One region of the Viridibacillus sp. NPDC093762 genome, then DNA from elsewhere that is predicted to be linked to it. Evidence: predicted binding sites of a transcription regulator. Region 1 holds the regulator's gene; the other holds the start of a gene.
The links. The regulator LexA, encoded in region 1, represses DNA repair genes until DNA is damaged. The targets are predictions, from matches to a motif close to CGAACATATGTTCG.
Positions count from the first base shown of each region.

Region 2: ACQKM9_RS19830 (DNA polymerase IV) is a predicted target of LexA. The motif match lies at 2,837-2,850, and genes of this name have one in related genera.

Region 1 covers NZ_JBNNUK010000001.1:687,500-703,537, forward strand. Annotated here, with positions in the region: gene ACQKM9_RS03335 (LCI fold-containing protein) at 200-472, shown strand; gene ACQKM9_RS03340 (stress protein) at 547-1,014, opposite strand; gene ACQKM9_RS03345 (hypothetical protein) at 1,869-2,099, shown strand; gene ACQKM9_RS03350 (ATP-binding cassette domain-containing protein) at 3,154-3,312, shown strand; gene ACQKM9_RS03355 (DUF6011 domain-containing protein) at 3,389-3,526, shown strand; gene ACQKM9_RS03360 (hydrolase) at 3,779-4,069, opposite strand; gene ACQKM9_RS03365 (hypothetical protein) at 4,503-4,664, opposite strand; gene lexA (transcriptional repressor LexA) at 5,165-5,785, opposite strand; gene yneA (cell division suppressor protein YneA) at 5,953-6,267, shown strand; gene ACQKM9_RS03380 (YneB family resolvase-like protein) at 6,264-6,920, shown strand; gene ACQKM9_RS03385 (DUF896 domain-containing protein) at 6,987-7,223, shown strand; gene tkt (transketolase) at 7,317-9,317, shown strand; gene sirA (sporulation inhibitor of replication protein SirA) at 9,461-9,901, shown strand; gene ACQKM9_RS03400 (YneF family protein) at 9,995-10,216, shown strand; gene ACQKM9_RS03405 (alpha/beta hydrolase) at 10,227-11,177, opposite strand; gene ACQKM9_RS03410 (hydroxymethylglutaryl-CoA lyase) at 11,191-12,087, opposite strand; gene ACQKM9_RS03415 (acetyl-CoA C-acetyltransferase) at 12,170-13,354, shown strand; gene ACQKM9_RS03420 (YqkE family protein) at 13,369-13,626, shown strand; gene ACQKM9_RS03425 (HXXEE domain-containing protein) at 13,878-14,363, shown strand; gene ACQKM9_RS03430 (aldo/keto reductase) at 14,434-15,330, opposite strand; gene ACQKM9_RS03435 (NUDIX domain-containing protein) at 15,400-15,939, shown strand; gene ACQKM9_RS03440 (hypothetical protein) at 16,002-16,038, shown strand, end outside.
Region 2 covers NZ_JBNNUK010000026.1:6,006-22,043, forward strand. Annotated here, with positions in the region: gene rnz (ribonuclease Z) at 1-891, opposite strand, end outside; gene ACQKM9_RS19825 (hypothetical protein) at 1,324-1,512, opposite strand; gene ACQKM9_RS19830 (DNA polymerase IV) at 1,538-2,788, opposite strand; gene ACQKM9_RS19835 (chemotaxis protein CheW) at 3,093-3,578, opposite strand; gene ACQKM9_RS19840 (M20/M25/M40 family metallo-hydrolase) at 3,607-4,725, opposite strand; gene ACQKM9_RS19845 (GNAT family N-acetyltransferase) at 5,014-5,523, shown strand; gene ACQKM9_RS19850 (acyl-CoA carboxylase subunit beta) at 5,889-7,436, opposite strand; gene mce (methylmalonyl-CoA epimerase) at 7,443-7,853, opposite strand; gene prli42 (stressosome-associated protein Prli42) at 7,978-8,070, shown strand; gene ACQKM9_RS19865 (GNAT family N-acetyltransferase) at 8,436-8,975, opposite strand; gene ACQKM9_RS19870 (aromatic acid exporter family protein) at 9,518-10,516, opposite strand; gene ACQKM9_RS19875 (BrxA/BrxB family bacilliredoxin) at 10,596-11,036, opposite strand; gene meaB (methylmalonyl Co-A mutase-associated GTPase MeaB) at 11,693-12,772, opposite strand; gene scpA (methylmalonyl-CoA mutase) at 12,772-14,925, opposite strand; gene ACQKM9_RS19890 (methylmalonyl-CoA mutase family protein) at 14,922-16,038, opposite strand, start outside.

The sequences.
Region 1 (16,038 bases):
AGAGATCTTATTGATTTTAAAAATGAAGATAAAAAAGACCACCAATAACGGTGGTTATTTTTTTATTTGCCATAAGAACAAATTAATATTCATAGAGTAATAATAAAAAAGAAAATATTGGAAATTAGAGGGGGAATCATTCCATCTGTTGAATTAGTATAGGTGTACCATAAAAAAATATTTGAAGGAGTGTTTGTGAATGAATGGTAAAAAAATTCTATTCAGTTCTGTACTCTCTCTATCCCTATTGGTGCCTGTTGTGTCTGCTGCCCCAGCTTTTGCAAGTACAGAAAACACCGTAAGTTCTTCAACTCAATCAGATGCCTCAACTAGAGGGATCATTACTAGGGATATCCCCAAAAAAGAAAATAATTTTGCGAACTCTTTTACTGAAAGCGGCGTCACTTGGTATCTAAAAGGCATTAGCTATTCAAATGGCTGGTACATTGGACATTATGAAGCTAATGTTTAATATAAAAGAAGAGATTTGACAGTATGAGAAAAAAAGAGCGATAGCCAATAGGCCGTCGCTCATTTTTGATACCGTTATTTCTTAATAGCAGCATTCATTGATTTTACGTATTTAGCAAAATCCTTGTCACTCATGTCACCGTTCATTTGTAGAAGGAATAAACCTCTTTGATGAGTATGTGAATAAAACATTGGTCCTCCGTTACCTAACTCGTCATAATAAGATTTAACTCTTTTTAAATCTTTTTTATTTTTGAATTCATATAGGCGGCCACCGTTATCCTTACCAAGCGAAGGAATTAATACGCGCTTACCGTCCTTGCGTAAATTTCCAAACTCTCTATTATTCAATTTAGAAACTTTTCCAACTTCTAAACCATCAGATTTAAAGCCCTTTAAAATAGAATTAGTTGTCACCTTTTTTGCTTTAGCTGCAAGAGTAATAACAGTAGCATCACCTTTATTAGCTTTGGCTTCTACGTTAGCAAATGGCGTTAATATTAATGTAACTGCAATCAATGATAAGAATATTTGTTTCTTCATATTAAAATTGACCCTCCTTTTATTCACTATAAATGTAACAAATCTCCTATAATGTGTCTGTAATAAAAATTTGCTATGAAAGAAAAGTAAATCGGATAACGATTTGTTTAATTAAAAACGATTATGCCGCTATAAAATTTGAGTTTCTACTATATATAAGTTAGCGAGCGTTTATCGTAAGATAAAGGAGTTGAAAGTATATATTTTACTTACCACGAGCGCTCATAAATCCATACCACAAACTTACCACGGTTTAGTGATGGTGCATGATTTTATATGAGTGGATTAACCATTAAAACGTTGATATATCAATATTTTTTTGGGGTATTAATGAGTCGTTAGTTTATAGCACTTGTTCCGCACACAAGTTCACCAATGGGAACGTGACCAATACTTGAAAATGTATTAATAGTTAAACCCGTTGAGGCTCTAAGCTTCAACGGGTTTTTATTTGTACGCCAAATGTCTAGGTGTGGGCAGTATTTATTTATCTGCCCGCAATTTGCCCGTGGAATTTTTACAATCTGTTATTTTGTTGATTTTCTTTGCATGTATTCATCGAATTTTTCAATTGATTTATTTTCCATCTTTCTTGTATCGTGTGAATAAATGTCTGATGTAATTTGAATTGATCCGTGACCTTATCTGTCCTGCTTCATACTACGAGATCAATCAATAAGCAATAGGATTTAGAGTGATTTATAAACCAACAACTAATAAATATTGTGTTAAACACAAAAAGGACATAGCTAGATAGAGTTTACCGATCCATCCATTACTTAAAGAGGAGATAATTTATTAATCCAGTTGTTGGCCTGGAAATCGCAAAAGGTGAAAGACAGGATCAAATGCTCTTGGATAAAAAAATTCCATATAAAAACAGTGTGAAAGTTAATCATACGGTGGAAGAATTAGAAGAGTTACATTCTTTTTTACTAGATTTAGAGCATCAAACAGGGATAAAACCATCTATTGTTTTAGAATCGAATTGTCACTATCATACCCCAGTTGTACCGTTTTTAAAGGCAAGAGCACATTGTCATAATCGTAAATCCACTGGTACCTTATCGAGCAAAAAGCTCTAACCTATGAAAAATATTACTTCCAAAGGTACAAATTCACTAATTAACGAGTAATTGTCCGTTTGAGAGTATAGCAAAAGGCGAGAAACATTATTAAATTAACGTTTCTCACCTTTCTTCTTTTGTAATGTTTAAGGATCTTATACATCCTTACTGACAAATGGTTTCAGACGTTTTTCAACAACTTATACCTTTGCTTGAGTTCGTGTATAAAATCAAGAAAACTATTGATCAAATTATCGCTGTTTTCTTTTTCTTCTTATTAAAAAATAACTAATTAATATCACGACAATAATAAAGACTATTAAAAGTGATAGATTAGTGTAATTAATGCCCAATCCATATTGATTTGTAGACATAATATTACCTCACTTAAACTTTATATATTAATAAGTTTAAAGAATACTTTTTTTATTGAAAATCACTCCATATCTACTTTTTTAGTTTAATTAATCTTGGAATAAGACTTGAAAAATAGTGAACCGAAATAACATGAATGCTATGTCAACATTCATTCGAAAACCATATCAATACTATTGTTTATTCTTATTATGTATCAGAATCTCCTCCCTCTTAATTTCTGCGCATTAACATTTTTCAGTAAATTTACCAATTACCTTTAATGTCTAAATTAATTGTAAAATTTACATGAAAATTCAATATATACATATTGCAACATTCAGCAAATTTTTACAAATTATAAGTGTGAAAAAGATCTAAATTTATTGTTTATCTATGGAGTAATGTATACCATAGTTTAGGTTTATCAAATCCTCGCAGGGAAGTGCGATTTTCTTATTATTAGCAAATATTTTATCAATTCTATGGATTTTCTTGTTAGTTGTTTCCTTACTATTACTTGTCTTTTCACTTCTTTTTAGTGTATGACATTCTACAATTCCTGAGAAATCGAAAAAAAATCATTAAAAAGTCTTCAAACATATAAAAATACACATTGTGGCTCAATATAGATTTCCATTATATTCTATAATTTATGATGAGTGGTTATGTGTCAGGGAACATTCTTAGAAAAAATATGACTTTTGAATATACGTCGATGCTCCATCAGGTTTTTAAAAATGTAAATTTAAATATCAACGAAAATTGGAAATTAGGGCTTGTGGGCAGGAATGGCTGGGGAAAGACAACTTTTTTTAAGATTCTTCTAAATCATTTAGAATATGATGGTTCTATTAGGACATCATTAGATTTTTGATATTTCCCTTCTTATCCAAATAGTCATGAAAATCGGACCACTTTAGAGAACAAAACGGTTACAGCGGTGAGATGACATGGAACTATGCACAAGATGCAAAAGACCTTTGAAGTCAAAGAAATCCATAGAGAACGGCATCGGACCTGTTTGTAAGCGAAAGAAAGGAATTGCAGATGCTGAGTTAGAGAAAATTCAATCAGTATGGATGAAATGATTTTAGAAGGGGCTCAGTATGAACCTTACATTTGAAATTGGCGGAGATGTTCAAGCACAACAAAGACCAAAGTTTTCTTGCTTCGGCAAAAGTGAAAGCGTACGTGATCCATCCTTTCTGTGAAATGAAGTGATAGCATGCACGAATGGCAAATACTTTTTATGTACGGTTATAGCCTACGCTTAAATTCAGATGATTCTCTTGCTGGTTAGAAAGGCCTCTTCCAGTAAGAAAGAGACCTATTATTACTTATTAATCTGCTTCAATACGAATAGCTTGAATTTCTTCGCAATCTACGATAATTGTTGAACCAGGTTCAGTTGTTGGATCATTAAAGAATGCACAACAATTTTTCTGGTCTAAGGTAATAAAAACGACATCTTCTAACACACAACCACCTCTTAAAAAAACATCGACTTCAGTCTGCGTTTGCAATCGTCTTAACTGATCACATGCGCAACCATTACAACGATGTTTTTCTTTTTCATGGTGATGTTGCTTATCACACCTATCACACCTACAACCATCTCTTTGAATACTCATTTTCAAGACCTCCTTTCCGATTCGAATGACTTTCATTAATAACATATGGATTAAAATGAAAAGAGGTTGTGCAATTTGTCCAGTAATAAAAAAATAGATGTTTTTAGAAAGTATCCTAGTGGTATTTACGAAAACCTTTGTGATGTGCGTTCAGTAGAGGGATATAACCAAACAGTGTCGCTGGTGAAAATTTGAATTTTATTTATTGAAGACATTTGTTTATCAATGTTACATACGTCGGATACCTTTAGACCAAGCTATTTCTATAATCCAACAAGTAACAATGATTAACCCTAATGCAATACACTAACTGGAATAATAGTTTGCTAAAAATAAGTATCGGAGGTCAGTGTTAATTAATGTTATTTAGGGTTGTTATAAGAGAAACCGCAAAATCGAAAAACGTCATACATGAAAATTTGACTTAGAAATGCTAATGCATTTCCCAAGACACTGATGTCATATTCCCCACCTGTTTTTTAAAGAAATCTCCATTCAAATCTCTTTGATATTCTGTCTTACCTGTATTTTGGTGGTAAATTTTCCGATATGTATGTGCTTTTTGCCCTGCGTGAATACCTTCTTGTTTAACCATGACTTAAAATCTAGCATCACCTTTGGCTAAGAATATTCGTTCATGTCCAAAATCACCCATATCAGTGTTTCTTTGGGTATTAATAAAGCTTTAGTTTATAGCACTTGTTCCGCACACAAGTTCACCAATGGGAACGTGACCAATACTTGAAAATGTATTAATAGTTAAACCCGTTGAGGCTCTAAGCTTCAACGGGTTTTTATTTACCTATTTAAGCTCTCTGTGTGGGCATTAATTATTTAACTGTCCACAATTTACCCACGGAATTTTTTCTATCTGTTATTTTGTTGATATTTTTTACTTGTTTTTTGACTTTCTTTTTGTGTAACCGAATAATACGGAAAGTTACAAAAATAGAAAATAAATTATGATAAAGATATATGGGGCCTGCGTTAGATAGAATGTGTGATTATACGAATAATATATTTTAGTTATGTATATAAAAAAGATTGCAAGAATCAAAAATTTCATTGATTCTTACAATCCGATATGAATGTTCCTTATAATACGTTACGATACAAACCAACTACTTTTCCTAAAATGGAAACTTGATCTACAATAATTGGCTCCATAGAAGAGTTTTCTGGCTGTAAGCGGAAATAAGATTCCTCTTTAAAAAATCGTTTTACAGTTGCTTCATTGTCCTCTGTCATCGCTACAACAATTTCACCATTACTCGCGGTTGCTTGTTGTTTCACGATTACATAGTCCCCATCTAATATACCAGCTTCGATCATAGATTCGCCCATAATTTCAAGCATGAAAATTTGATCTTCAGTTGTTCCATATGAATCTGGGATAGGGAAGTATTCTTCAATATTCTCAATTGCAGTAATAGGAAGACCTGCAGTAACTTTACCAACTAGGGGTACATGTACAACACCTTGTTTTGCGATTGTAGAATCTTGCTGATCTAAGATTTCGATTGCACGAGGTTTCGTTGGATCTCGTCGAATCAGTCCTTTGCTCTCAAGTCTAGCAAGATGTCCGTGGACTGTAGAACTTGATGCAAGACCAACTGCTTCACCAATTTCACGGACGGAAGGTGGGTATCCTTTGGTGCGAACTTCCTCTTTGATGAAAGACAATATATCTTCTTGTCTTTTCGATACTTTTTTCAATCCAATCACCTCTTTATCTCATACTATGTAAAAGTTATTAATAGTATAGCATTAGCGAACAAACAATGCAAACATAAGTTCGAGAAAATCGTTGACAAAAACAAGTGTTCGGTTTATATTAAGAACATACATTCCGAACAGGTATTCGAAAAAAGGGGAGAATAAGTGTGAGTTGGTTCAAAAAAAATCAATATATTACATTGCTTTTTGGGTTTTGCGTAATATTTACAATAGTTTCTGTGGTTGCAAATAATGGGAATACATCATATAAAGAAATTAGAGTTCATGATGGGGATACTTTAATTTCTCTTGCAGATAGATATAGAGGTGAAATGGCTGACCACGAGTGGATAGCAAAGGTGAAAAATGAGAATAATTTAATTGACGATACTATTTATGCGGGTCATACTCTAATAGTTCCGGAACATGATAATTTTAAAGTTCCAAAAATCGGAGTAGAAGTGGCGAGTGATAAGAAATGAAACAAAAAATAGCAATACTCTATTGCCGTGTAAGTACTGAAAAAGATACACAAGATACTTCGCTTGAAAGGCAAGAGATTGAGTTAAGGGAATTTGCAACGAGTAAAGGATATGAAGTTGTACATGTCTTTACAGATCGACATAGTGGATATGATATTGATCGAGAAGGTTTACTTGATCTACTTGAGTGTGTGAAGGAATATGAACAACCAACACTATTTGTTCAAGATGAGACGCGCTTAGGACGTGGAAATGGCCGAATGGCGGTACTTCATTTACTGCAAAAAACGAATACAGATATTTTTACATTAAGTGACGCAGGTCACGTCCGGCTAAATGAGATGGACGCTATGTTGCTAGAAATTCTAGCGATAGTAGAAGAGTATCAACGTAAATTACATAATGCGAAAATCCGTAGAGGGATGAGACGAGCAGTACAGAATGGATACAGGCCAGAAAAGAATTTAAAAGATCGGGGAAATCCTGAGGGACGAGATCGCATAGATGTTCCGATTGAACAAATTATTCAACTTAGACAAAAGGGTATGACTTTTGAAGAAATTACAGATACATTGAGAGGATTGGGCTTCCAAGTAAGTAAAGCGACAATTCATCGAAGATTTATGGAATTAAAGGAGAAAAAAAAAGACTAAAAGCTTGCGCTTGCAGTCTTTTTTGCATACCTTTGTATTAAGGTCTGTATGAAAGGTGAGAAATAAATGTTATCAAAAGAAAAATTACAACGTATAAGTGAACTTTCGAAAAAATCAAAGTCACAAGGATTAACTGTTGAGGAAGCAAAAGAACAAACAACACTTCGTAAAGAGTATTTAGACACATTCCGATCTTCGATGCGTGAGACGATTGAAAATGTCCGCGTTTTCGATCCAGAGGGAAATGAAGTAACTCCTGAGAAGTTACGTCAAAAACAAAATAAGAATAATCGATTAAATTAAACACATATTTATAGAGAAAACATTGTTTTATATAAGAATGTTGACTAAAATATAATAGTACACTATTTAGCTTAAGAAAGGATGTCTATTAAAATGACTCAACAAGCAGATCAGCTTGCAATTAACACTATTCGAACTTTGTCAATTGATGCTATTGAAAAAGCTAATTCAGGTCACCCAGGATTACCAATGGGGGCTGCTCCAATGGCTTATACTCTTTGGACAAAACAACTTCGTCACAATCCTTCAAACCCTAAATGGTTTAACCGCGATCGCTTTATTTTATCAGCAGGTCATGGCTCGATGCTTTTGTATAGCCTGTTACACTTAGGTGGATATGATTTACCAATGGAAGAAATCAAAAGCTTCCGCCAATGGGATTCAAAAACACCTGGTCATCCAGAATATGGTCATACAGCTGGAGTTGAAGCAACAACTGGTCCATTAGGACAAGGTATTGCAATGGCTGTCGGTATGGCAATGGCGGAAAGTCACCTTGCAGGCGTTTATAACAAGCCGGAACATGAAGTAGTAGATCATTATACATTTGCACTTTGTGGTGATGGAGATTTGATGGAAGGTGTTGCTGCTGAGGCAATTTCTTTAGCTGGTCACTTACAACTTGAAAAACTGATAGTGCTATATGATAGCAATGACATTTCTTTAGATGGCGATTTAAATAAATCATTCTCTGAAAACATTCAAAAACGATTTGGATCATATAACTGGAACTACATTCATGTAGCTGATGGTAATGATATTGAAGCAATAAATACGGCTATTGAACAAGCCAAAGCACATAAAGGCCAACCTACTATTATTGAAGTAAAAACGGTTATTGGCTACGGCTCACCTAACAAATCAGGTAAAGCTGACTCTCACGGTTCACCACTAGGTGCTGATGAAGTGAAACTTACTAAAGAACACTACTCATGGCCTCATGATCCATTCCATGTACCGGAAGAGGTATATGCGACATTCAAACAAGCAGCTGAAGTTCAAGGAACTCTTGCAGAATCTGCTTGGAATGAACAATTTGAAGCATATAAAAAAGCATATCCTGCTCTTGCGGAACAGTTTGTTTCTGCGATGAATGGGGAACTTCCTGAAGACTTCGCATCTGCAGTACCTGTTTATGAAGCAGGTAAGTCAATTGCTACACGTTCGTCTTCTGGTGAAGTAATCAATGCACTTGCAAAAAATACACCTTCATTCTTCGGAGGAAGTGCGGATTTAGCTGGATCAAATAAAACATACATGAAAGATGCTGGCGATTTCACAGCAGAAACTCCAGAAGGTCGTAACATTTGGTTCGGTGTTCGTGAATTTGCTATGGGTGCAGCTCTAAATGGAATGGCACTTCATGGTGGTGTAAACGTCTTTGGTGGTACATTCTTCGTCTTCAGTGACTATGTACGTCCAGCAATTCGTCTATCTGCATTAATGGGACTACCTGTAACGTATGTATTTACGCATGACAGTATCGCTGTTGGTGAAGATGGTCCAACACATGAACCGGTTGAACATTTAGCTGCATTACGTTCTATGCCAAATCTTTCTGTTATTCGTCCTGCTGATGCAAACGAATCTGCTGAAGCTTGGAAATTAGCCGTATCATCTAAAAACCAACCAACAGTATTAGTACTTTCTCGTCAAAACTTACCAGTGTCTGAAAACTCAGCTACACTTGCAGCTGAAGGAGTTTCTAAAGGCGCTTATGTTGTTTCAAAAGCAACTAAAGAAGTAGCGGATGCACTAATTTTAGCAACTGGCTCAGAAGTTAGCCTTGCTATAGAAGCTCAAAAACAACTAGCAACTGAAGGTATCGATGTATCTGTTGTTTCTATGCCATCATTCGATCGTTTTGAGGCTCAAGATGCAGCGTATAAAGAAGCAGTATTACCAAAAACAATTACCAAACGTTTAGCAATTGAAATGGGTTCATCATTCGGCTGGCATAAATATACTGGCTTCGAAGGTGATGTTCTCGCAATTGATAAATTTGGTGCAAGTGCGCCAGGTGAAATTGTTATGAAAGAATATGGCTTCACTGTAGATAACGTTGTTGCAAAAGTAAAAGCATTATTTGCTTAAAAAATAGCGATAATATTGAAAAGTAGAGGATTTTTTCCTCTACTTTTTCTTTTTTGACAAATATAGTGCTTTAAATCGGACGTCAATTGACAAAATGTTCTTGCAATCTTTGTTATACTGTTTACAAGAGAGGAGTGGTAATCTTGCGAATATACTCAATCTTTCATGTGAAAAAGAAACATCAGGCTTTTGTTTATGGTAGAGAACGTTTACTATTCGATTTAATTCAATCCTCAAATACGTATGAGCATGCAATACATCCGACGCAAGAAATCTCCTATTTATGTGAGCCTTTGGATATGGTGGAAATTGAACTAATCATTCAACAACAATTAGGTAATAGCTTTTCAGGCATTCAAACGAAGGATCACCAAATCTTTTTAATGAATGAATTTAAAGGGGAAATCCAAATTGATATTTTTCCTTATTACATAGCTGTTGTCTGTGTTGGGTCACGCATGCTAGAGTTAGACTTATTTGCAACATTATCAAAATTAAGTGATTGCTTTATCGGATTTAATAAAGATGAAATGGAATGTGGTTGGTTGAAACCGCTTAAATTCCATTCGCACGAAAGACGATAAATCTTGGCAAACAGTAGTATGTAGTGGTTTTTTATTGTATAATCCTTGTTGGAGATAGTTTTCTCGCATAAGAAACTTGGAGGAGGAAAACCAGTGAATACTACGTTATGGATTATACTTGTTATCGTGGCATTAATAGCAGGAGTAGCTATCGGTTTCTTTGTTGCCCGTCAATATATGATGAAATACTTAAAAGACAACCCACCTATTAACGAACAGATGCTACGAGTAATGATGTCTCAAATGGGACGTAAACCGTCTGAAAAACAAATCAAACAAATGATGAACTCAATGAATAAATTAAGCAGTAAATAAAAAATAGCACTCAATTGAGTGCTATTTTTTTGTCTTTGTCTTTGAAGACAAACTCTTTTAAAAAATCTGCGACCAACAGCTCATAGGCTTCAGGGTTCATATTAAAGGATTGTGCATGAGGACCTACATCAAAAAGCTTTAACTTTTTAGGACCAGGCTTTAAGCTATACATTTCAATTGTCATTTCAGGTAGGATGAAGTCATCTGGAAGACTGTGAATAAACAGGACTGGCTTTTCAATTTTAGTTACAGCCTCTTTAGGAGAAATGCTCTTTAAAGAGTATCCATCACGCATCCTTAAGAAGATACCAGCAAGTTTAATGGCTATACTGTTACGTAAGGGTGTTTGTTTCATCATCAAGTAATATAATTGTTCTGAAAAATCGGAAAAGGCGCAGTCAGAAATGTAGAAGTCGGCTTCGTCCTCTAATGTACCTGCGTATAATAATGTTGTAGCAGCGCCCATAGATTCTCCTTGTACACCAATTATACCTTCACCACCTAGCTTTTGTTTTAAGGTTTGCATAACCGCTTGTAAATCATATTTTTCGTAATGCCCATAACTTGTTGTTTTGCCACCAGAGTCACCATGTCTACGATGATCATAAACGACTGAGTTAAAGCCTAAGCGCTCGAAGAGACGAGCGTATTTAACGGAATTAATCTTATTTTCCGTAACACCATGGCAAATAATAATCGTGTTATTTGTTTGCAAAGGATGGAAGTGGATGGCTTTAATTGAATAGCCATTCGGGGAATCAACCCACATCTCTTCCTTATTTACATGCTCAAACCAAACTTCGTCAAAACGCTTTGCATCCTTTTCTCGTTGTAATATGAAGGCTGCATCTTTGTTCTTCATATACATAATATTACTTGAAAATAAGTATCCGAGAATGGCTATAATGGCACCAAGAGTACCGGAAATAAGCCCGGAAATCCAAAGCAAACGTTTTTTCATGATCATCACTCCTCTACTTTTGCTTAAAGAGACGGTACTGACCGCTGTCAATTGTTCCGGATATTAAAGGTTCGACAATTTTTGCCGCTTCGCAAATTTTTTCGACATTAATCCCTGTGTGAACTCCTATACTTTCTAGCATATGTACAACATCTTCTGTTGCAACATTTCCTGTAGCACCTTTCGCAAAAGGACAACCTCCAAGTCCACCCGCTGATGTATCAAATCGGTCTACACCAGCTTGCAATGCAGCATATATATTTGCTAGCGCCATTTTTCGTGTATCGTGAAAATGGGCAGTTAAAAGTAAGTTAGGTAATTCTTCTTTCAAACGCTTAAATAGTGTATAACTTTCCACTGGATTAGCCATGCCAATTGTATCTGCAACACTTAACTCATCCACACCCCAACTCGCGAATACTTTACATAAAGAAATTGTGTCTTCAACTTCAATTTTCCCTTCATAAGGACAATAAAAAGCTGTTGAAATACAAGCGCGTACAAATTTCCCTTGCTCTTTCAGTTTTGCCAAGACAGGTGCTAAACTATCCATAGCTTCGTTAGTATTTTTATTAATATTATTTTTATTAAATGTATGACTGACTCCAACAAAAACGGCAATGGCATCTGCACCGTTCTCCATCGCACGCTCCACCCCTGTAGCATTCGGTGCTAAGACAAATTGTCGACCCACCTTAGCAGTGTTCTTTACTATTTTTTCTGCATCTGCCATTTGTGGCACCCATTTTGGTGAGACAAAAGAAGTTAACTCCATTTCTGTAATGCCGGCATCCTGCAAGCATTTAATGAAATCAAGCTTCTTATTAGTCTCAATTAAGTTTTTTTCATTTTGTAATCCATCTCTTGGACCTACCTCGATAATTGTCGCATTATTTGGTAAACTGAACATAACATCCCCTCCTATATTCCATTGTAAGGAAGGGATGTACATATTAGCAAATAAATTCGTACTTAAACAAGGGGGAATAATTATGACAACTGAAGTTGTGATTGTAAGTGCTGTACGTACAGCAATTGGAAGCTTCCAAGGCGCGTTAAAGGATGTACCTGCAACAAAACTTGGTGCAATTGTAATAAAAGAAGCTTTATCAAAGGTAGGGGTGCCTTTTGAACAAGTAGATGAAGTGATTATGGGTAATGTATTACAAGCTGGTTTAGGTCAAAATCCAGCGCGTCAAGCAGCTATATTTGCAGGACTTCCAAAAGAGGTACCTGCCTTAACTATAAATAAAGTTTGTGGATCAGGTCTTAAAGCTGTTCATCTAGCAACACAAGCCATCATTGCAGGCGATGCAGATATCATCGTCGCTGGCGGGATGGAAAATATGAGCCAAGCACCATATTTATTGAATAATGCACGTGAGGGCTTCCGTATGGGTAATCAGAAGGTAATTGATAGTATGATTACTGATGGCTTATGGTGTGCATTTAATGACTATCATATGGGTATTACAGCTGAAAATTTATGTGATCAATATGCAATTTCTCGTGATGAGCAAGATCGCTTTTCAGCGCGTTCCCAAGAAAGAGCAACAACAGCGTTAGAAGTGGGAAAATTTAAAAAAGAAATTGTAGCAGTAGAAATTCCTCAACGCAAGGGAGAACCAGTCGTATTTGATACAGATGAGTATGTAAAGCCGGGAACTACAGCTGAAAAGTTAGGGAAACTACGACCTGCGTTTAAAAAAGAAGGATCTGTGACTGCGGGAAATGCTTCTGGTATTAATGACGGGGCGGCTGCACTTGTAGTAATGTCAAGAGCTAAAGCTGATGAGTTGGGCATTAAGTCAATTGCAACAGTTGTATCAAATGCAAGTGTAGGTGTAGATCCAGCTGTAATGGGAAGTGGTCCTGTGAGGGCAGTACAAAAAGCCTTAACAAAAGGGCAATTAGAATTAGGGCAAATTGACTTAATTGAAGCAAATGAAGCATTTGCAGCACAATCAATTGCAGTTGATCGAGAATTGCATTTTGACCATGAGAAGTTAAATGTTAATGGTGGTGCAATTGCTTTAGGTCACCCAATTGGTGCAAGTGGTGCTAGAATATTAGTAACACTACTTCACGAAATGGAGAAGCGAGATGTTAAAACGGGTCTTGCTACACTCTGTATAGGTGGAGGGCAAGGTGTTGCAACAATTGTAAAAAGAACGTAAGAAGGAGATTGACCATGGCTAAAAAGAAAAGACAACAACCAGCACAACAACAATCCGCAAAAAGTGAGGCACTAACATTAAAAGACCAACTTAATGGTGATGTGTTAGAGAAATTAAAGCTTGCTAAAAAAGACCTTGTTGCAAAAGAACAAGCAGCACAGGATGAACGCGAGGCAAAGTTAGCATTTGAACGTAAACAACGTGAGAAGAACAAATCGTTTGAAGAGTTATTGAATGAGTACGGAGAAAAAGGCTCCAAATTTAATAGTTAACAAAAGACATGGTTGGCTTGCTTAAAACGGCATTGAATCCATGAATTAAGGTAGTTTCATAAAGTTAGTAGTTTAACTATAAAAAAGTCATAGTAGTGTGATATAGAAGGTAGTTTTGAAAGTTTTCTATCGGAGCTACCTTTTATTTCATATTAAGCGATGGTATAACTTAATATAAATTATTTTAGTATAATACTTTACTTTTTCACATTGATAACTTTTAAATAGCTTGAAAATAACAGGGGTGAAGTATGGAAGTTTCTAAAATCAAGTCACTTTTATTGGTTTTCCCTTTTGTTTTTTTTATTCATGATTTGGAGGAAATCGCAACCGTTGAAAATTTCACTATGAAATTACCTTTTTCTGTTTCTACTGAGGAATTTATTTTCGCATTTATTTTATTATGGATTATCGTAGTGATTGGCTGTGTGACTGCGGCTAATAATAAACGGTTTATCGGAATATTCCCCATAAAATTCTTTACATTATTAGTCGCTGGTGTGTTTCTTGCGAACGGAATAGGGCATGTTGTGCAAAGTATAATCTTTAAAAAATATGTACCTGGTGTCATTACCGCTGTTGTCATCTTAATCCCTTTTTGTCTATTTAGTATTAGAAAGCTAGTACTAGAGAATTTAATCAAGCCTAAGCAGGTAGGTGTGTATTTACTAATGGGTTTCATATTACAGACTCCCTTTGCTTTGATGGCGCTACTAATTGCGAAATTCATATTATAAGTTTATAAGAATTATGTATTTTGATTTTTTAAAAAAAGAAGGATCCATAATACGAATCCTTCTAGCAAATTTAACGATGAGCATTATACGTCTCTATTTTTGTTAGTTTCTCTAGTTCTTTAGCATAAATTGATGGTGCATTATTGTAAGCTGAAATTGTTGCTTCCAATTGTTCTTTTGAACTTGCTCCAATCACTGCAGAGGCTACAATAGGTGATTGTAATACATAAGCAAGTGCTGCTGCATGTACATTATTTGTGTTATTTGCCAATTCTTCGAGAGTAGCTTGAAGATCATCTTGGCTAAAAGTTTGATAGCCATCTGCTTTTGCTAAACGGTTTGACCATTCATTTGTTAATAACCCTTTTGCTAAAGAGCCACGCGTCACAATAGACGCACTATTTTCTTTTAGCACATCAAACCATTCTTCGGGTCTGCGGTCTAGCAAGCTATATTGCATCATGACAGATACTGCATCGCTTTTTGATAAAAATTCCTTAATGACATTTGGGCGGATTGATGAAATACCGTATGCCCGAATGATACCTTCTTTTTTTAAGTGATCAAATGCTTCGATTATTTCATCCCATGGGTCTTCAATTGTTCCACCGTGTAGTTGATATAAGTCAATATAGTCTGTTTGTAAGCGAAGCAAACTTTCTTTTACTTGCTGTTCGATATTTTTCTTAGAAGGGTCCCAGTGCCAACCTTCTCCGTCCTGGTTCCAAACATTGCCCACTTTAGTGGCTAATATAATATCTTGTCGTTTCTCATTTAGTGCCTTACCTACAAGTTCCTCATTGATGCCCTTATCATATAAATCCGCGGTATCAAAATAGGTAATACCATGATCTACAGCTGCATCTACTATCCATTTCGCAGTCTTTTCATCAGTTGGTAGAGACATGCAACCAAGGCCGATTTCTGAAATAACTAAATCGCTATTACCTAACTTTCTACTCTTCAAAAATATCACTCCTCATATGATAATGGTACAATGATTAATGACAAAAGCACAACGGAGAGGGTTATTATCATGAAAAAATTTGAAGAAAAAACGATTAATTCTAAAAAAATTTTTGAGGGTCGCGTTATTTCTGTCAAAGTAGATGAAGTCACATTACCAAATGGCAACATATCAACTAGAGAATTAGTAACTCATCCAGGAGCAGTAGCAATTATCCCTATAACAAACGAAGGTAAAATTGTTCTTGTGGAGCAATATCGTAAACCTTTAGAGCGTAGTATTATCGAAATTCCCGCGGGTAAATTAGAAAAAGGTGAGAAGCCTGAGTATACAGCTATCCGCGAGTTAGAAGAAGAAACAGGATATGGTTCGAAAAATTTCACGTTTGTTCAATCTTTTGCCACATCTCCAGGCTTTGCAGATGAAGTTATTCATATATATGCTGCGAGAGATTTATATAGAATTGAGAATCCAGCTGATCTAGATGAGGATGAATTTGTCGAATTATTAGAAGTTACGTTAGAAGAAGCTGAACAATTGATTCGTGAAGAAAGAATTTATGATGCTAAAACAGTTTTTGCAATTATGTGGATGAAAAATATCTTTTAAAATAAGTTATGAAATAGGTCGGGACGAGCATAGGTTGTACGAAGTAAAGGAAGGTGACCTATATGAACCGATCATTTCAAATTATTTACTTTTTCTTAA
Region 2 (16,038 bases), on a different contig from region 1:
TGCAACGATATAGGCGTTTTCAAATACTTCATGTACTTCTTGCAACATGTTCTTTATATCTTGAGGGAAAAATCTTGCGCTTAAATGATTTAGCAATAAATTTTTTACTCCTGCTTTAATAGCTATATTTGCTGCATCCATATTTGTGGAGTGACCGTAATTAGCAGCCAGCGCTTCCGTTGCATGATCAAATGTTGATTCATGCACGACAATATCTGCCTTTTCACTAAGTAAAACGGCATTTTCACAGAAGCGTGTGTCTCCTAAAATCGTAACGATAAAGCCATCTTTAGGTGGATCTGTCACGTCACTACTTTTCACTATTCGACCATCTGCTAATGTAATATCATAGCCATTTTTCAACTGACCCAATAATGGGCCTTTAGGAACACCCAACGCTATTGCTTTTTCAATTTGCAATGTCCCTCGTAGCGGCTTTTGTTCAATTCGATAGCCAAAACAAGGTACGACATGCTGTAAAGGTTTTGCTCTAACCACAAATCCATCATCTTCAAACACTACACCTTCAGTAACCTCAACAAATTCTATAGGATAATTAAGATGAGTTTGAGATAACTGTAATGTTTGTTCTATCCAAGTCTTTAATCCTGCAGGTCCATAAATGGTAAGTAATTCTTCTCCACCTTGGAAAGAACGAGAGCTAAGTAAGCCAGGAAGCCCAAAGATATGATCTCCGTGTAAATGAGTGATAAATATTTTCTCTAATTTTCTTGGCTTTAGTGTCGTATGTAAAATTTGATGTTGCGTTGCTTCACCACAATCAAACAGCCAAAATGTACCGCGTTCTTCTAATAATTTCACAGCTAGTGCACTTGTATTCCGTGTTTTTGACGGCATCCCAGCACCTGTACCCAAAAATTGTATATGCAAATGAAGTCCTCCTTACGGTATATACAATGATCAACATATGAAGAATCCTCATAATGATTCCTTGCCATTTATGCTTTCGTATTGCTAATGCTAGTATAACAAAAAAAGGTGCGTATCAATCACCATATGGACATTGATACACATCTCATCTATGAATTACTTACATTTAAGATTATTAGGGCTTTTTTAATGACTGCAAAATTCATTTTATTTTACTTCCATTACAAACGATCTTATTTCTATTATCTTTGAGGTTTTTCCGGCAACGGTGAAATTATAGATATCACAGAAAGCATAGTTCATCTTATTTTCTAAAATTACGGTGCCATTGATTGAACCCGTTCTTCCATGCGTTATGATGTTCTTAATATGTAACTCTGTTACCCCTGTTTTTTCCATGCATATCAATATTTAAACAACATAATTTTCACTCTAGATGTGCATTTCTCCAACAATATACCAACTTACATCCTCCTTCAAATGCTCAAGAATGAAACTATTATCATTTTTCGCAAAAGCAAAAGTAAGTTCTTGAAGTAACTTCTTTTTTTTAGTTGCACTTCCGCAATCGTCAGAGCAGACTACTTTTAAACTTCCATACCCTAGATTTTTCTTATCCATAAAGCTCCACCCAAAGATTTTTTTATTAATCCTTATGATCTTCCAAAAAGTCTTTGCTAAAACTCGTTTGAGATTCATAATTGGGCTTTTTCTTTTCTTTCATACCTTTTGAGATGATTTCTTTACCAAATTTCTTTTGGAGCTGCTCGACTACTTGGATAATTGGCTCCTCTTTAGCGTGTTGTTCATAGTTAAAAATAGATAACTGCTCTGCTGTTTCTTTGCGGTCAATCACATTACTCACTGTCACGCCGAGTAATCGAACGGGTTCACCATGCCAATGTTTTTTTGCTAAATCATTGGCTATTTCTAAGATATCTGATTTTTTATAAATAGCATTGGCAAAGGTTTTACTACGGCTTGAGTTATGCCAATCAGCATCTCGAATTTGGATGGATACCGTATGGCCTGCTAAATTTTTAGCTGAAAGGCGTTTTGCAACTCTCTCACAAAGACCATCGATTGTTTTACGAATTTCATCCCATTCGACTAAATCGATTGGCAAAGTTGTGGAATTACCGACGCTTTTCGTATCATAAATCGAATTTGGATCGACTTCCCTGTTATCAATACCATTTGCTCTGTCTTTTAATCTTGCACCATTTTTACCTAAGTTACTTTTTAAAAAGGCTTCAGAGGCTTGTGCTAGATCACCAATTGTGTTGATTTTTAGTTCGTTAAGTTTTTTTGCTGTACTCTCACCAACACCATGCATTTCAATAACTGGTAATGACCATAAAATATTTGGTAGTTCACGTTTTCTTAAAACGGTAATACCCATAGGCTTTTTCATATCAGAAGCTGTTTTAGCTAAAAACTTATTGGGCGCAATTCCAATAGATGATGGCAAATCCAATTCATTTAAAATTCGTTTTTGAATGCATTCTGCAAGCTCTATCGCTTCTCTTCCATTTACAAGTTCCGTAACATCGATGTAACCTTCATCGATTGATACGGGCTCTACAAGTTCGGTATATGTACGAAGTATGTCAAATATCGCTTTTGAAGCGATACGATAGCGTTCAAAATTCGGTGGCAACAATATGAGCTCCGGACATTTTCGCTTTGCTTCCCACACTGCCATCGTCGTGTAAACCCCTTTTGCACGCGCTTCATACGAACAAGTGACGAGAATGCCACGTCGCTCCTTCGGGTTCCCTGCAATAGCGATTGCTTTGCCTTTAAGTGTTGGATCATGTGATTGTTCTACAGAGGCATAGAAACAGTTCATATCGATATGAAAAATTATTCGCCCTTTTTGTATCCGCTCTGCCATCACACATCTCTCCTGCTTCTTTTATTATGAATATTATAGCAAAAATAACGAACAGATGTTGGTGTTTCCATCCTTATAAGATCTAGTAGTACCTTTTAACTATTCTCTCTTCTCCATATTAAAATCATTTTGCTAAATAACCATTTATTTTTTCTTCCACTTCATACAATGGCACAGTGTACCTCCACTCTAGCCTAAGTTCATTTCTAAGACTCACAAGCCATTTTAAACGGCGTAAAAAAGCATATAGAAATAAAAAGAGCATTCTCAGTCATTGACTAAGAATGCTCTATCTCAAGACGAACTAAGCTTTTGCTACTCTTTCGTCTTCTTTTAATTTTTGCATATAGGCTTTAAGTTCTTTTATTCCTTCAAGCGAGTCAACTAGTACTGAAGGCGAAACGATTGTAATCATTCGTTCTTCTAGATTGGCAACTGCTGTGAAATATTTTGTTTTGGAATAATTCACTAGACCTATTTGTTGCAAGTGTTCAGCTGGAATATCCAGTATTTCTTTTGCTTCGACAACGAGTAGACCAAATAGGAAATCGTCTGTTTGTAGGACAACTATTCGTACTTGATCTCCCGCTGCCTGACCTCTGTATAAGATTTGCTCGAAATCTAATATCGGCATTAGTTCTCCGCGCATTCTCATTAAACCTGTTACATAGCTTGGTAAATGTGGAATGGGATTAACATGGTCCATTTTCTCGATCGATACGACGTGATCGATGGGAACCGCATATTCTTCTTGACCACAACGGAAAACGACTACTTTACTACTAGACATTGGCTTCTACCTCTTCTTGTAATATGTGTTATTTAACTTCAGCTGCGCATTTTACAATTTCCACTAATAAGTCCGCAAGTTTTTCTAATTCTTCAACTGGGATACGTTCTTTTGTTGTGTGGATGTCTTCATAGCCAACAGCAAGATTGACTGTAGGAATGCCAAATCCAGCGATCACATTTGCATCACTACCCCCACCACTTGTCAAAATTTCTGGTGTACGACCAATTTTACGAACTGCTTCTTGAGCCACTTTCACGACTAAATCTTCCTCAGTGAAACGGAAACCTGGGTACATGCGCTTAATAGTTACTTCGGCTTTACCACCCATTTTTTCAGCAGTTTGTTCGAAAACTTCTTTCATATGGGCAGTTTGTGCCTCTAATTTCGCTTCATTAATTGAACGGGCTTCAGCTAAAATATGCACTTCATCACAAACGATATTCGTTGCTTGTCCACCTTCAAAGCGGCCAATGTTTGCTGTTGTTTCAGCATCTAAACGACCTAATTTCATCGCTGCAATTGATTTTGCTGCAACTGTAATAGCTGAAATTCCTTTCTCAGGAGCAACACCAGCGTGAGCTGTTTTACCATAGATAACAGCTTCTACTTTCGCTTGGAAAGGTGCTGCAGTTACGAAGCCACCTACTTTACAGTCACTATCAACAGCGAAGCCATATTTAGCAAAGATTTTAGATGGGTCTAGCTCTTTCGCTCCTGCTAAACCACTCTCTTCGCCAGCAGTAATAATGTACTGAATATCACCATGCGCGATATTTTGTTCTTTTAATCGTTTTGGTAATTCAAGAAGTGCTGCTATTCCCGCCTTATCATCCGCGCCTAAAATCGTTGTACCATCAGAATGGATATAGCCATCTTCTTTGATGATTGGTTTAATTCCTTTACCAGGTACTACAGTATCCATATGCGAAGTAAAGTAAATCGGTTGTGCTTCTACATTCCCGCGTAGGGTACAGATTAAGTTACCTGAAGCATGGCCATTACGGCTTGCTGCATCATCTTCTTCGACTTCAAATCCTAATGCTTCCAATTTAGTTTTTAATACAGGTGAAATTTTCTCTTCATGGAATGTTTCAGAATCAATTTGTACGAGTTCCAAAAATTCTTCTACGATACGACTTGTCATTATGAAAGAACCCCTTAATATACTAGATTTTACTACCTTTTTATTCCCTTATTTTAGCATAGAATTTAAGTAAACTCCTGTAATTTACTTAGCCATTCTCTAATTTCAAATGAATATTGGCTTCTACATATATTTTAGCTGCATGCAAAGTGATATTTATTGAATATTCACCCCACTAATTTGAAGGATTTTTATTGATGTGAGGGGAATTTATTTAAAGTGAAAATGAATAATTTTATTTTTATTACTTCTGTTAATTGTCACTATTACTATTTGAAAGGAGCACTTATGGATATTAGATTGTTAACAGCATTAGATGCAAAAAGTTATTGGGATTTGAGATTGGAAGCATTAAAAAATAACCCTGAAGCATTTTCTTCAAGTTATGAAGAAGCTATTAGAAGAGAATCACCTGTTGAGAATGTGTTAAAAAATTTATCGACCGAAGGAACTTTCACATTTGGGGCTTTCAATGACAAGGAGTTAATTGGTGTTGTAACTTTGGTTCAAGAATCTACTTTAAAACTTCATCATAGGGCTAATATTTTTGCCATGTATGTCTGTCCTAAATTTCGTGGGTTAGGCGTAGGTAAAGCACTCATTTCGACGGTAATCAATCATGCAAAGTCAATTGAATCATTAGAAAAAATAAATTTAGAAGTCATAACAACTAATGATAATGCAAGGCATCTTTATATTAATATGGGTTTCAAAACATATGGAATAGAAAAAGGCGCACTTAAAATCAATAATGATTATTATGATTCAGAATATATGGAGCTGTTCCTTAAAAAATAATATTTAACTACAACTGATTACTTATCAAATATTTGTCTGGTCAAAAAGACACCTCCAACTGTTAGTTTCCCTAACGATTGGAGGTGCTGTTCATGAATGTTGGTCTTGACTGTTTTTCTATGCTTGTCTTGTATTAATAAGCGATTTGGGCTAACAGGATGTTAGTCATGCAACCGATACGACAGGACATCGCTTCAGACGCAAGCTGATTGGGTCACTTCGGTCTCTCAGACAAAAGCTGAAGTAATGCTTTTGTTTCGAGCACTCCAGTGCCTGGCGCGGGCCCACACGATGTGGGTCAGATAGCCGTTGCCACAGGATGTGGCGTTCTTTGGCTACCTTCCTTTAAACGGACGTCCTCAGCATTAAAGAGGAATATTCCCATGTTTCTTAGCTGGTCTTGTTTCTTTTTTCGTTTTCATCATATCAAGAGCTTGGATCAGTTTGATACGTGTTTCGCGTGGGTCGATTACATCGTCTACTAAGCCATGAGATGCTGCTACGTATGGATTTGCAAATTTTTCTCGGTATTCTTCAATTTTCGCAGCACGTGTTGCCTCTGGATCATCGCTGTTATCAATTTCGCGAGCGAAGATGATGTTCGCTGCTCCATTTGGTCCCATAACGGCAATTTCAGCGTTCGGCCAAGCATATACCATATCAGCACCGATTGCTTTAGAGTTAAGTGCCACGTATGCACCACCATATGCTTTACGCAGGATAACTGTAATTTTCGGTACAGTTGCTTCTGAGTATGCATAAAGGATTTTCGCGCCGTGACGAATGATACCACCATGTTCTTGTTTAATGCCCGGGAAGAAGCCCGTAACGTCTTCAAATGTGATGATTGGAATATTGAATGAGTCACAGAAACGAATGAAACGAGATGCTTTATCTGATGAGTCTATATCAAGTCCTCCAGCCATTACTTTTGGTTGGTTACATACTAGACCCACAACGTCTCCTTTAATGCGAGCAAGCCCTACCACGACATTTTTCGCAAATTCTTTATGTACTTCCATAAACGAACTTGGATCAACGATTTCTTCAATAACTTTGCGAATATCATATGGACGAGTCGCTTCTACTGGAACTAATTCAATAATATTTTCTAAATAATCGTCATTATCTTGTGGTTCAATACTTGGTGGTTTTTGTTCATTATTTTGAGGTAGGTAAGCAAGTAAATCACGTACTTGTTGTAATACCTCTTCTTCAGATGGCCCGCGGAAGTGTGCAGCTCCACTGATTGAGTTATGAACTTTTGAGCCACCTAAATCTTCAGAAGAAATTTTCTCTCCTGTTACTGTTTCAATTACTTTTGGTCCTGTGATGAACATTTGGCTTGTCTTATCTACCATGAATACGAAGTCAGTAATTGCTGGTGAATATACCGCTCCTCCTGCACAAGGTCCCATAATAACTGAGATTTGTGGAATCACACCAGAATAAATTGAGTTTCGGTAGAATATATGACCATATCCATCCAGAGATACAACACCCTCTTGGATACGAGCACCACCAGAATCGTTTAAGCCAACGAAAGAAGTGCCGTTTTTAGCCGCTAAATCCATAACATTCGCAATTTTCATTGCATGCATTTCCCCAAGTGCACCGCCGAAAACTGTAAAGTCTTGTGAGAACAGGTAGATTGGACGACCGTTTACTTTACCGTAACCTGTAACAACGCCATCTCCAGGTCCTTCTTTTGTATCCATACCAAAGTCTGTAGTTCGATGTTTGACGAAAGGATTGATCTCAACGAAAGTACCTTCGTCTACTAGTAAGTTAATACGTTCACGTGCAGTTAATTTACCTTTTTCATGCTGTTTTACGATGCGGTCATCACCGCCACCTAATTCAATTTCACGTTTTCTATCATATAACTCATTGATTTTATCGAACATATCCATAGATGATTACTCCCCCGACTCACTTTTATCGTATAACTCGTAAAGCACTCCATTAGATGACTTTGGATGAATAAAGGCCATTTTTGAGCCACCAGCGCCTGGACGTGGTTCATCTGATAGTAGGCGAACTCCTTGTTCGCGAAGGTCTGCCATCTTCCCTTCAATACCCTTTACCCCTAGAGCAACGTGATGAATACCTTCGCCTCTTTTTTCAATAAACTTAAAGATAGCGCTTTCTTTACTCATCGGTTCAAGTAATTCAATATGTGTATTTCCTGCATCTATAAATGCTACACGAACTTGCTCGGTCACAACTTCTTCTATTTTTAACAAAGGTAAGCCCAACACATCTGTGTAATATGTAATTTGTTCATCAAGATTACGTACTGCAATACCGATGTGGTCTACGTTCTCCACTTCTCCCCAACTCCTTCTTTGTTGTATAACACAATTGTACATAATTTATAATAAAAACTCTAGCACTTGTGTAATTTTTCAAATTTGATAGAATATTTGTAGGAAAAGAAGGAGCGAACGAGAAATGAGTAATAAGAAATTTCAAAAAATTGTTGTATATGCAATGATTATTATTATGGTTATTTCTACATTAGCTTTCGGCTTAGCAATGTTATAATCTACTTTGCGCGTCTGAAATTAGCTATTGTAATCTAAACCATACAAACTAAAAAAACAGCGTTATACCAGGGTTAAACCGGTTTACGCTGTTTTTTTATATATAACCCTTAAAAATCTACTTTTCATACCTTCATTATTATATCAATATAATTCGTTGTTTGAAGGGTGTGGGGGACTCATCACTTTTTAGGGGACTACTAAATATACAGGGTCTTATCTCTATTATAATTTTAGTAATCGCATGCCCTTGCCGTACCTAGCCATACGCAATTCGGCCAAAAAATAAATTTGTTTAAATTTCAGAGAAAAAATATTTTAAAATTAAGCTCACTTTCACAAAGAAACACAACTTCTAAAAAAAGATTATATTAATGGCAAATTTTCATAATCTTTTCTGAGTATAGCCATGATAATTTCATCCGAGTAAGTCCCGTTATAATATAAGGATTCACGTAAAACACCCTCTTTTACAAATCCAACTTTTTCATATACTCTTATTCCTCGCAGATTATGACTGAATACCTCTAGTTGCAAACGATTCAATTTCAATTCTTCAAAAACAAAGCGCAATACAATTATTATAGCTTCAGTCCCATATCCTTTTCCAGTTAATTCAATAGAACTCATTGATATTCTAAAACCTGCTTTATTATTTTCTTCATCAATTTCAAAGATAGATAATTCGCCGATCATTTGGTCATTATCTTTTAAACAGATGGCAAAATCATAACGTGATGAATCATTATTTATATTATTTATATGAGCTTTAATCTGGTTTAAATTAAAGTTTGGTTTTGTACCTGTCATAAAACGTATTTCTTCATTTGTTGTAATTTGTAGCATTATTGGCGCATCTGATTCCTGAAGTGTTCTTAAATAAATTCTTTCATTTTCTAAATGCATCTTACCTTCCTCCTAATAACTGCCCTTTTCTTAACTATACAAATATTGATATATCCATTTGTATATTATAGTTTAAAATAGGAAAATATGGAATGGTGTTAAATTCAAAATATTTTTAAAAACACTTCTTTATTTGATATATTTTACTCACTGACAAACGAACATCATGCTTTTGATTTGAGATTCAGTTTTAAGCTCTCTTCATGTATGTCTCATCTTTTAGATACATAAAAAGGAGCACCAAATATAAACAGTTAATGCGTAAATTCAGGGCTCCGAGTTTTTCTCGTAAGAGGTTATTCATTTATATTTATATTAACACACTTAAATTTCATTGTTTTTGGATTCGTCGCAACGATTAGATTGAATTGTTGTGGAACTGATGTAGTGACTGTTGCAAATCAACTAGGTGAATCATCCGAAATCGTCTAAAAAGTATATACTCATGCTTCTGATGAAAACAAAAATGGAACACTTGAAGTAGTCAAAAATGCACTTCAAATGTGATTCATTTTCACTTTTCATTAAAAATGGGGGACTAGTCAGTTTTCAGCATTTGATTTCTTTTTAAAATGCTTACGTGACGGGCTTAGTCCTTTAAAATCTCGCTTTTTAGCAAGGTAGAGATCCATTTCCTCGATGAATTGATATAAAGACGCCATCGCAACGAAAGCTTCATGAGTTGTTGGTAATGGTAATTTTGCAAATTCTGCTTTCACTACCCCCAACTTTTCCCTGTATTTATTAGCGGTATTTCCTGAATTAATATTTTGTGACATATCCGCTAGAAAATCCGCTACAAGTTCAGCTTGCTCTACAATGACCGGAAGATCTGTGATTTTAGGTAACACACGCTCAATTATTTCTAATTGTTGTTCACGGATATCAAAATACATATAGTATAAATTTTCTCGTCTAGTTAAGTGATTTTCAACATCCTGAAAGGCTAAAGATTTTGCTCGGTTTAACACTTCAACAGCTTCTACTAGTTCTTTACCATCCCAACTGGTGTCACCATTGCGTAAATACTTCTCGATTTCTACAAATATTGCAGTATAAAGCTCTTCAATGCGTATACGATATTTTTCTAGCCTGTGTTTTATATCGGGCATATAAATATTCAATGCTAAACCGGTTCCGAATCCAATCAACATTAATGATAATTCATTCATTAATAGGCCAGTTGTAAAATTCCCCGTGTGAAAAATGTGTAAAATAATAACGACGCTGGAGACAAAAGCCGGGGTTATCTTCAACATTACTAAAACTGGCAAGAATAAAAGTATCATACAGCCTAGTACAATTGGCTGATACGCGACACCTTCAAAAAATAAAAAGGCCATCATCATCCCAATAATGCTCGCTAATACTCGTGTATAAACTTCATGGAGTGACTTTCTTTTCGTAGTTTGAATACTTAATATCGTTAAAATGCCTGCAGATGTAAAAAATTCTAAGCCGAAGTATTCTGCTAATCCAATTGAAATCGCTGCACCAATTGCCGTTTTCAGTGTACGATAGCCTATTGAAAATCCCTTCACTGAAATATCCTCCTTGTCATTTAAAGCGTTAAAAAGGCCATCTCTAGTCAAATACGACATTAGAGACAGCCTATTTCTATTATACTTCTTCGCAGAATTCTTCAAATAAAGCTTGAATACTAGTAATAACTGACATTGGATCATGTCCTTCAATTTCGTGACGTCCAATTTCAGCTACAGCTTGGCCATCTTTTAGTAAAACAAATGATGGAGATGATGGTAAATGATCTTCTCCAAAGTGCATACGTGCTTGAGCAGTTGCTTCTTTATCTTGTCCAGCGAAAACAGTTACTAAATGTGTTGGTCGTTTATCATAATGTACAGCATGTGCTGCTGCTGGGCGTGCGATACCACCTGCACAACCACACACTGAGTTTACCATTACTAAAGTTGTACCCGGGCGTTTAAATGCTTCATCTACTGCCTCAGGTGTAGTCAACTCTTCATAACCACTTGCGACCATTTCTCCACGCGCTTGGCGTAGCATATCTGTCATAAACAAATCATAATCCATATTCATGTTGTAACGCTCCTTTCAAATTCTATTTAACTATAACAGGTGAATACATGCATTTCAAAGCACTTGTTCAAAAACAAGGTGATTTCCGATACTATTATAAGTTTTGATAGTATTCTGGGTCTCCACACAAATTATTCGTTGGCCAAATTAAAGTGCCATCCTTCATATCGTCTTAATAGATATATATTTCGCTAATACTTCCCAAATCCCATTTATCTTCAACAATTTCGAATCTAGGATTGTTATTCTTTCCAATTTTACTTTCAACTTGTATATATAATTTATTATCGATAATTGTCATTTTCTTACCTTCGTATGTATAAAAAGCATTCTTACTGAACCATCAATATTCAGATGAAAATCATCAATGGAGCGAAAAATACTTGCTTGATGAATTTCAATAGCAGATACAGGTAATGGTTTTGTTTGTCATGCAAAATAACATCCTACACTATAAATACAGAATGCTACTAAGGCACCCTACATCAGTTTTCTTTTTATGAATGTGCCTACTTCCTTAAAAAATGATATTTATGTGGTAAATCAATTTATATCATAAGTAGTGTATTGAAATGTTTTACTAGTTAGAAATCAAAAGGACCATCACTTTACACAGATGGTCCTTCCTTTTTATATAAGTTGGTGATATTTATTTTTTATTTAAATAATTGATTGACGCCTTGAGTGACAGTTAATCGACCTTGTAAAATCTGCTCTTCTAAGCTTTTTACTTGTTGCTTACGTTCGGGTACTCCGTAAAAAGAATCGATTAAATGATCTGTAATCATTGAACGGAACCACTCAGTCGTTTGTTCATTACGTCTAGTGGACCAATAATCCGTTTCCTCACCGATTTCTTTGAACTGTAAAATCGTATCCCAAACTTTTTCTAAACCTTTATTCTCATACGATGAAACTGCCATAGATTGCGTCGTCCAGCCTGGCGTCGCTTGTTGTAGGAAATGAATAAATTGTTTATATTCAGCTACTGTTTTTTTAGCTGACCTGACATTATCACCATCAGCTTTATGAACAACAATTGTGTCAGCAAGCTCCATAATACCTTTTTTCATGCCTTGTAGTTCATCCCCAGCCCCTGTTAAAACGAGTAATAGGAAGAAGTCTACCATGCCACGGACGATCGTTTCACTTTGTCCAACGCCAACTGTTTCAATCAAAATAATATCATAACCTGCTGCCTCACATAATAGCATCGTTTCTCGTGATTTTTTGTGCACTCCACCGAGAGTACCTGCTGATGGAGAAGGTCTAATAAAAGCACGTGGATTTCGCGTAAGCTCTTCCATTCTTGTTTTATCTCCGAGAATACTCCCACCAGTTATGCTAGAACTTGGATCAATGGCGAGTACAGCCACTCGATGTCCCATATTACATAATTTGCCGCCAAAAGCTTCGATAAAAGTACTTTTACCTGCACCAGGCACCCCTGTAATACCAATCCGAATACTTTTCCCAGTATGGGGTAATAGTTCTTGTAATAATTCTTGGCCCTTCTCTTTATGGTACTTATTCGTACTTTCTAAAAGAGTAATGGCTTTTGATAAATGGAGTCTAGAACCAGCCAGAACTTGCTTCGCGAGCTCTGAGATATTAATATCGTCATTATTCTTTTTACGGAATTTTTTTCGACCTGAGGGCACCATTCCATCATGAGATGCGGCGATACCATCCATTACAAATAATGCACCATCGTCCATCCCTTTGTTGTAGTCCATTACTCTACCACTTCCTCGTAGCCTAATTTTCTATAGATTTCTTCAATCACTTTTTGTGCACTAACAGGAATTACTGTACCTGGTCCGAAAATAGCACAAGCACCATTGTCGTATAGGAATTGGTAATCTTGTGCTGGGATTACCCCACCAACAACAATTAAAATGTCTTCTCGCCCAATTTTCTTTAACTCTTCGCGCAGTTCCGGCACTAGAGTTCTATGACCAGCTGCAAGTGAACTTACACCTACAACATGTACATCATTCTCTACAGCCATTGCTGCAGTTTCTGCTGGTGTTTGGAATAATGGACTAATATCAACATCAAAACCAAGGTCAGCAAATGCTGTTGCAATTACTTTCGCTCCGCGGTCATGACCATCTTGTCCCATCTTCGCGATTAAAATACGTGGACGACGGCCTTCGTTTTCTAAGAAGCCTTCAGCCATATCTTGTACTTCTTGAATTTCTTCTTCATTTGAAAAGTTTGCACTATAAACACCACTAATTGAGCGAATAATTGCCTTATGACGGCCCGAAACAACCTCAATTGCATCCGAAATTTCACCTAGTGTTGCGCGAGCACGTGCTGCATCTACTGCACAAGCTAATAAGTTTTCACTGCCTGTTTCAGTTGCATTTGTAATACGAGCAAGTAAGCGTTGTACTTCTTTATCATCACGTTTGTCACGCATCGCCTTGATACGGTCAATTTGTTTTTGACGCACGATTGTATTATCAATATTCAAAATGTCGATTGGTTCTTCTTCTGTAAGACGGAATTTGTTAACACCGACAATTGTTTCAGCTTTAGAGTCAATTTTCGCTTGTCGTTTTGCAGCTGCTTCTTCAATTTTCATTTTCGGAAGACCTGTTTCAATTGCTTTCGCCATGCCGCCTAGTTCTTCGATTTCTTCGATATGTTCCCATGCTTTTTTCATCAGCTCATCTGTTAATTTTTCAACGTAGAATGAACCGCCCCATGGATCGATTACTTTCGTCATTAACGTTTCTTCTTGTAAGAATAATTGCGTGTTACGTGCAATTCGAGCTGAGAAATCCGTTGGTAATGCGATAGCTTCATCAAGCGCATTTGTGTGTAATGATTGCGTATGCCCCATTGAAGATGCATTTGCTTCGATTAAAGTACGAGTTACATTATTAAAAGGATCCTGCTCTGTTAAAGACCAGCCAGAAGTTTGTGAGTGTGTACGTAATGCTAATGTTTTTGGGTTCTTAGGATTGAATGTGCTCATCATTTGAGCCCAAATTCGACGTCCAGCACGCATTTTCGCCACTTCCATATAGTAATTCATACCGATTGCCCAAAAGAACGACAGGCGCGGTGCAAATGAATCGATATCGATTCCTGCTTTTAATCCTGTACGTACATATTCAAGACCATCTACTAAAGTGTAGCCAAGCTCAATATCTGCTGTTGCACCTGCTTCTTGTAAGTGGTAACCAGAAATAGAGATTGAATTAAATTTAGGCATGAAGTTTGAAGTATATTCGAAAATATCTGCAATAATTTTCATCGAAACAGCTGGTGGGTAAATATATGTATTACGCACCATGTACTCTTTTAAAATATCATTTTGTATGGTACCAGCAAGTTTATCAGGTGTTACACCTTGTTCTTCAGCCGCTACTATATAGAAAGCTAGAATTGGTAATACTGCACCATTCATTGTCATTGATACTGACATTTGATCTAGTGGAATACCATCAAATAAAATTTTCATATCTTCAATAGAGTCAATGGCAACGCCTGCTTTACCGACATCACCTGTTACACGAGGGTGATCTGAGTCATAACCTCGGTGAGTGGCTAAGTCGAATGCTACTGATAGACCTTTTTGTCCCATCGCTAAGTTACGACGGTAGAAAGCATTACTTTCTTCAGCAGTAGAAAAACCTGCATATTGACGAACTGTCCATGGACGACCTACATACATCGTTGGATATGGTCCACGTGTATTAGGTGCAATACCTGGCCAGTCTTTTAAGTGTTTTAAGTTATCCAAATCTTGTTCAGTATAAGTTGACTTGATCTCTATTCCTTCATTTGTCATGAAATTTTTGTCTTCTTTTACTGTTTGATTAGCAGTTAATATGGCATCGATATTTATCTCTTTGAAATTTGGCTTACTCATCGTTGGACCTCCTTCACATTTGCTGTTAAGCTCGTCAATTTTTCAATGATATTTTGACCTGCGAAGATGAAGCCATTTAAGCCTGCTTCAACCCATTCATCTTGCTCTTCTTTGAACTTACCTGCTACATCTAATAAGATATGTGCTGGCTTAACTTCTAATAGTGCTGGGATATATTCTTTCATCGCTTCATCTTGCCCACAAACTACGACAAATTTCGCATCTGTTACAGATAACCAATCTTTCGCTTCATCTACCGTTTGAATTTCAGGGCTTTTTTCTGGCACAATGCCAGCTGTTGCAAAGAAACCAGAAACAAAATCTGCACGTGGTTTGAATTGTTTCAATTGACCAATTGTTAGTAGTGCTACTTTAGGTTGGTTTTTAGCATAGTTTAAGCAAAGCTCTTCAAATGGTTTTGCTAAGCGATTGTAATTTACAAATAAAGGATTATTGCGCTCATCAATTTCATCCGCTGGGTTTGCGTATATATTCGTACCGATTAGCGATTTTTTACGTGTTTCTACTTCTTTCATACGCTGATCCATTGTTTCTTTTAATAAAGCATCTAATTGTCCATTTGATTTTACAGCATTGTATCCGCCTGCTTCTTGTAATTCATTGAATAGTGCCCATGCGTCTTTAACTAATTCTGCAGTTAAAGTTTCGATGAAATATGAACCACCAGATGGATCAATGATATGTTCTACATGTGTTTCCTCTTTAACAACTAATTGTACGTTGCGTGCGATACGGATAGACTTGTCATCTGGAGCAGATAAAACATCATGTGGGTGTACTGTACAAACGTCAGCGCCACCAAGGATTGCTGAGAAAGCTTCATTACCTGCACGTAAAAGGTTTACGTAAACATCTAATTTAGAGAAACTACGTAAAGAAGTTTCAGTAACAATTACTACTGGTAAGTCTTTATCAATACCATAAGCAGATGTAAACGCTTTCCAAAGAACTCTGAAAGCACGGAGTTTAGCGATTTCAACGAAGAACTGAGTATCCACTGCAAAGGTAACAAAGAATTTCTTAGCAAATGATTCGAGATCTTCTTCTGTTTCCATGTAGCTGGCAGCTTGAAGTAATGCGATAGCCAATTCC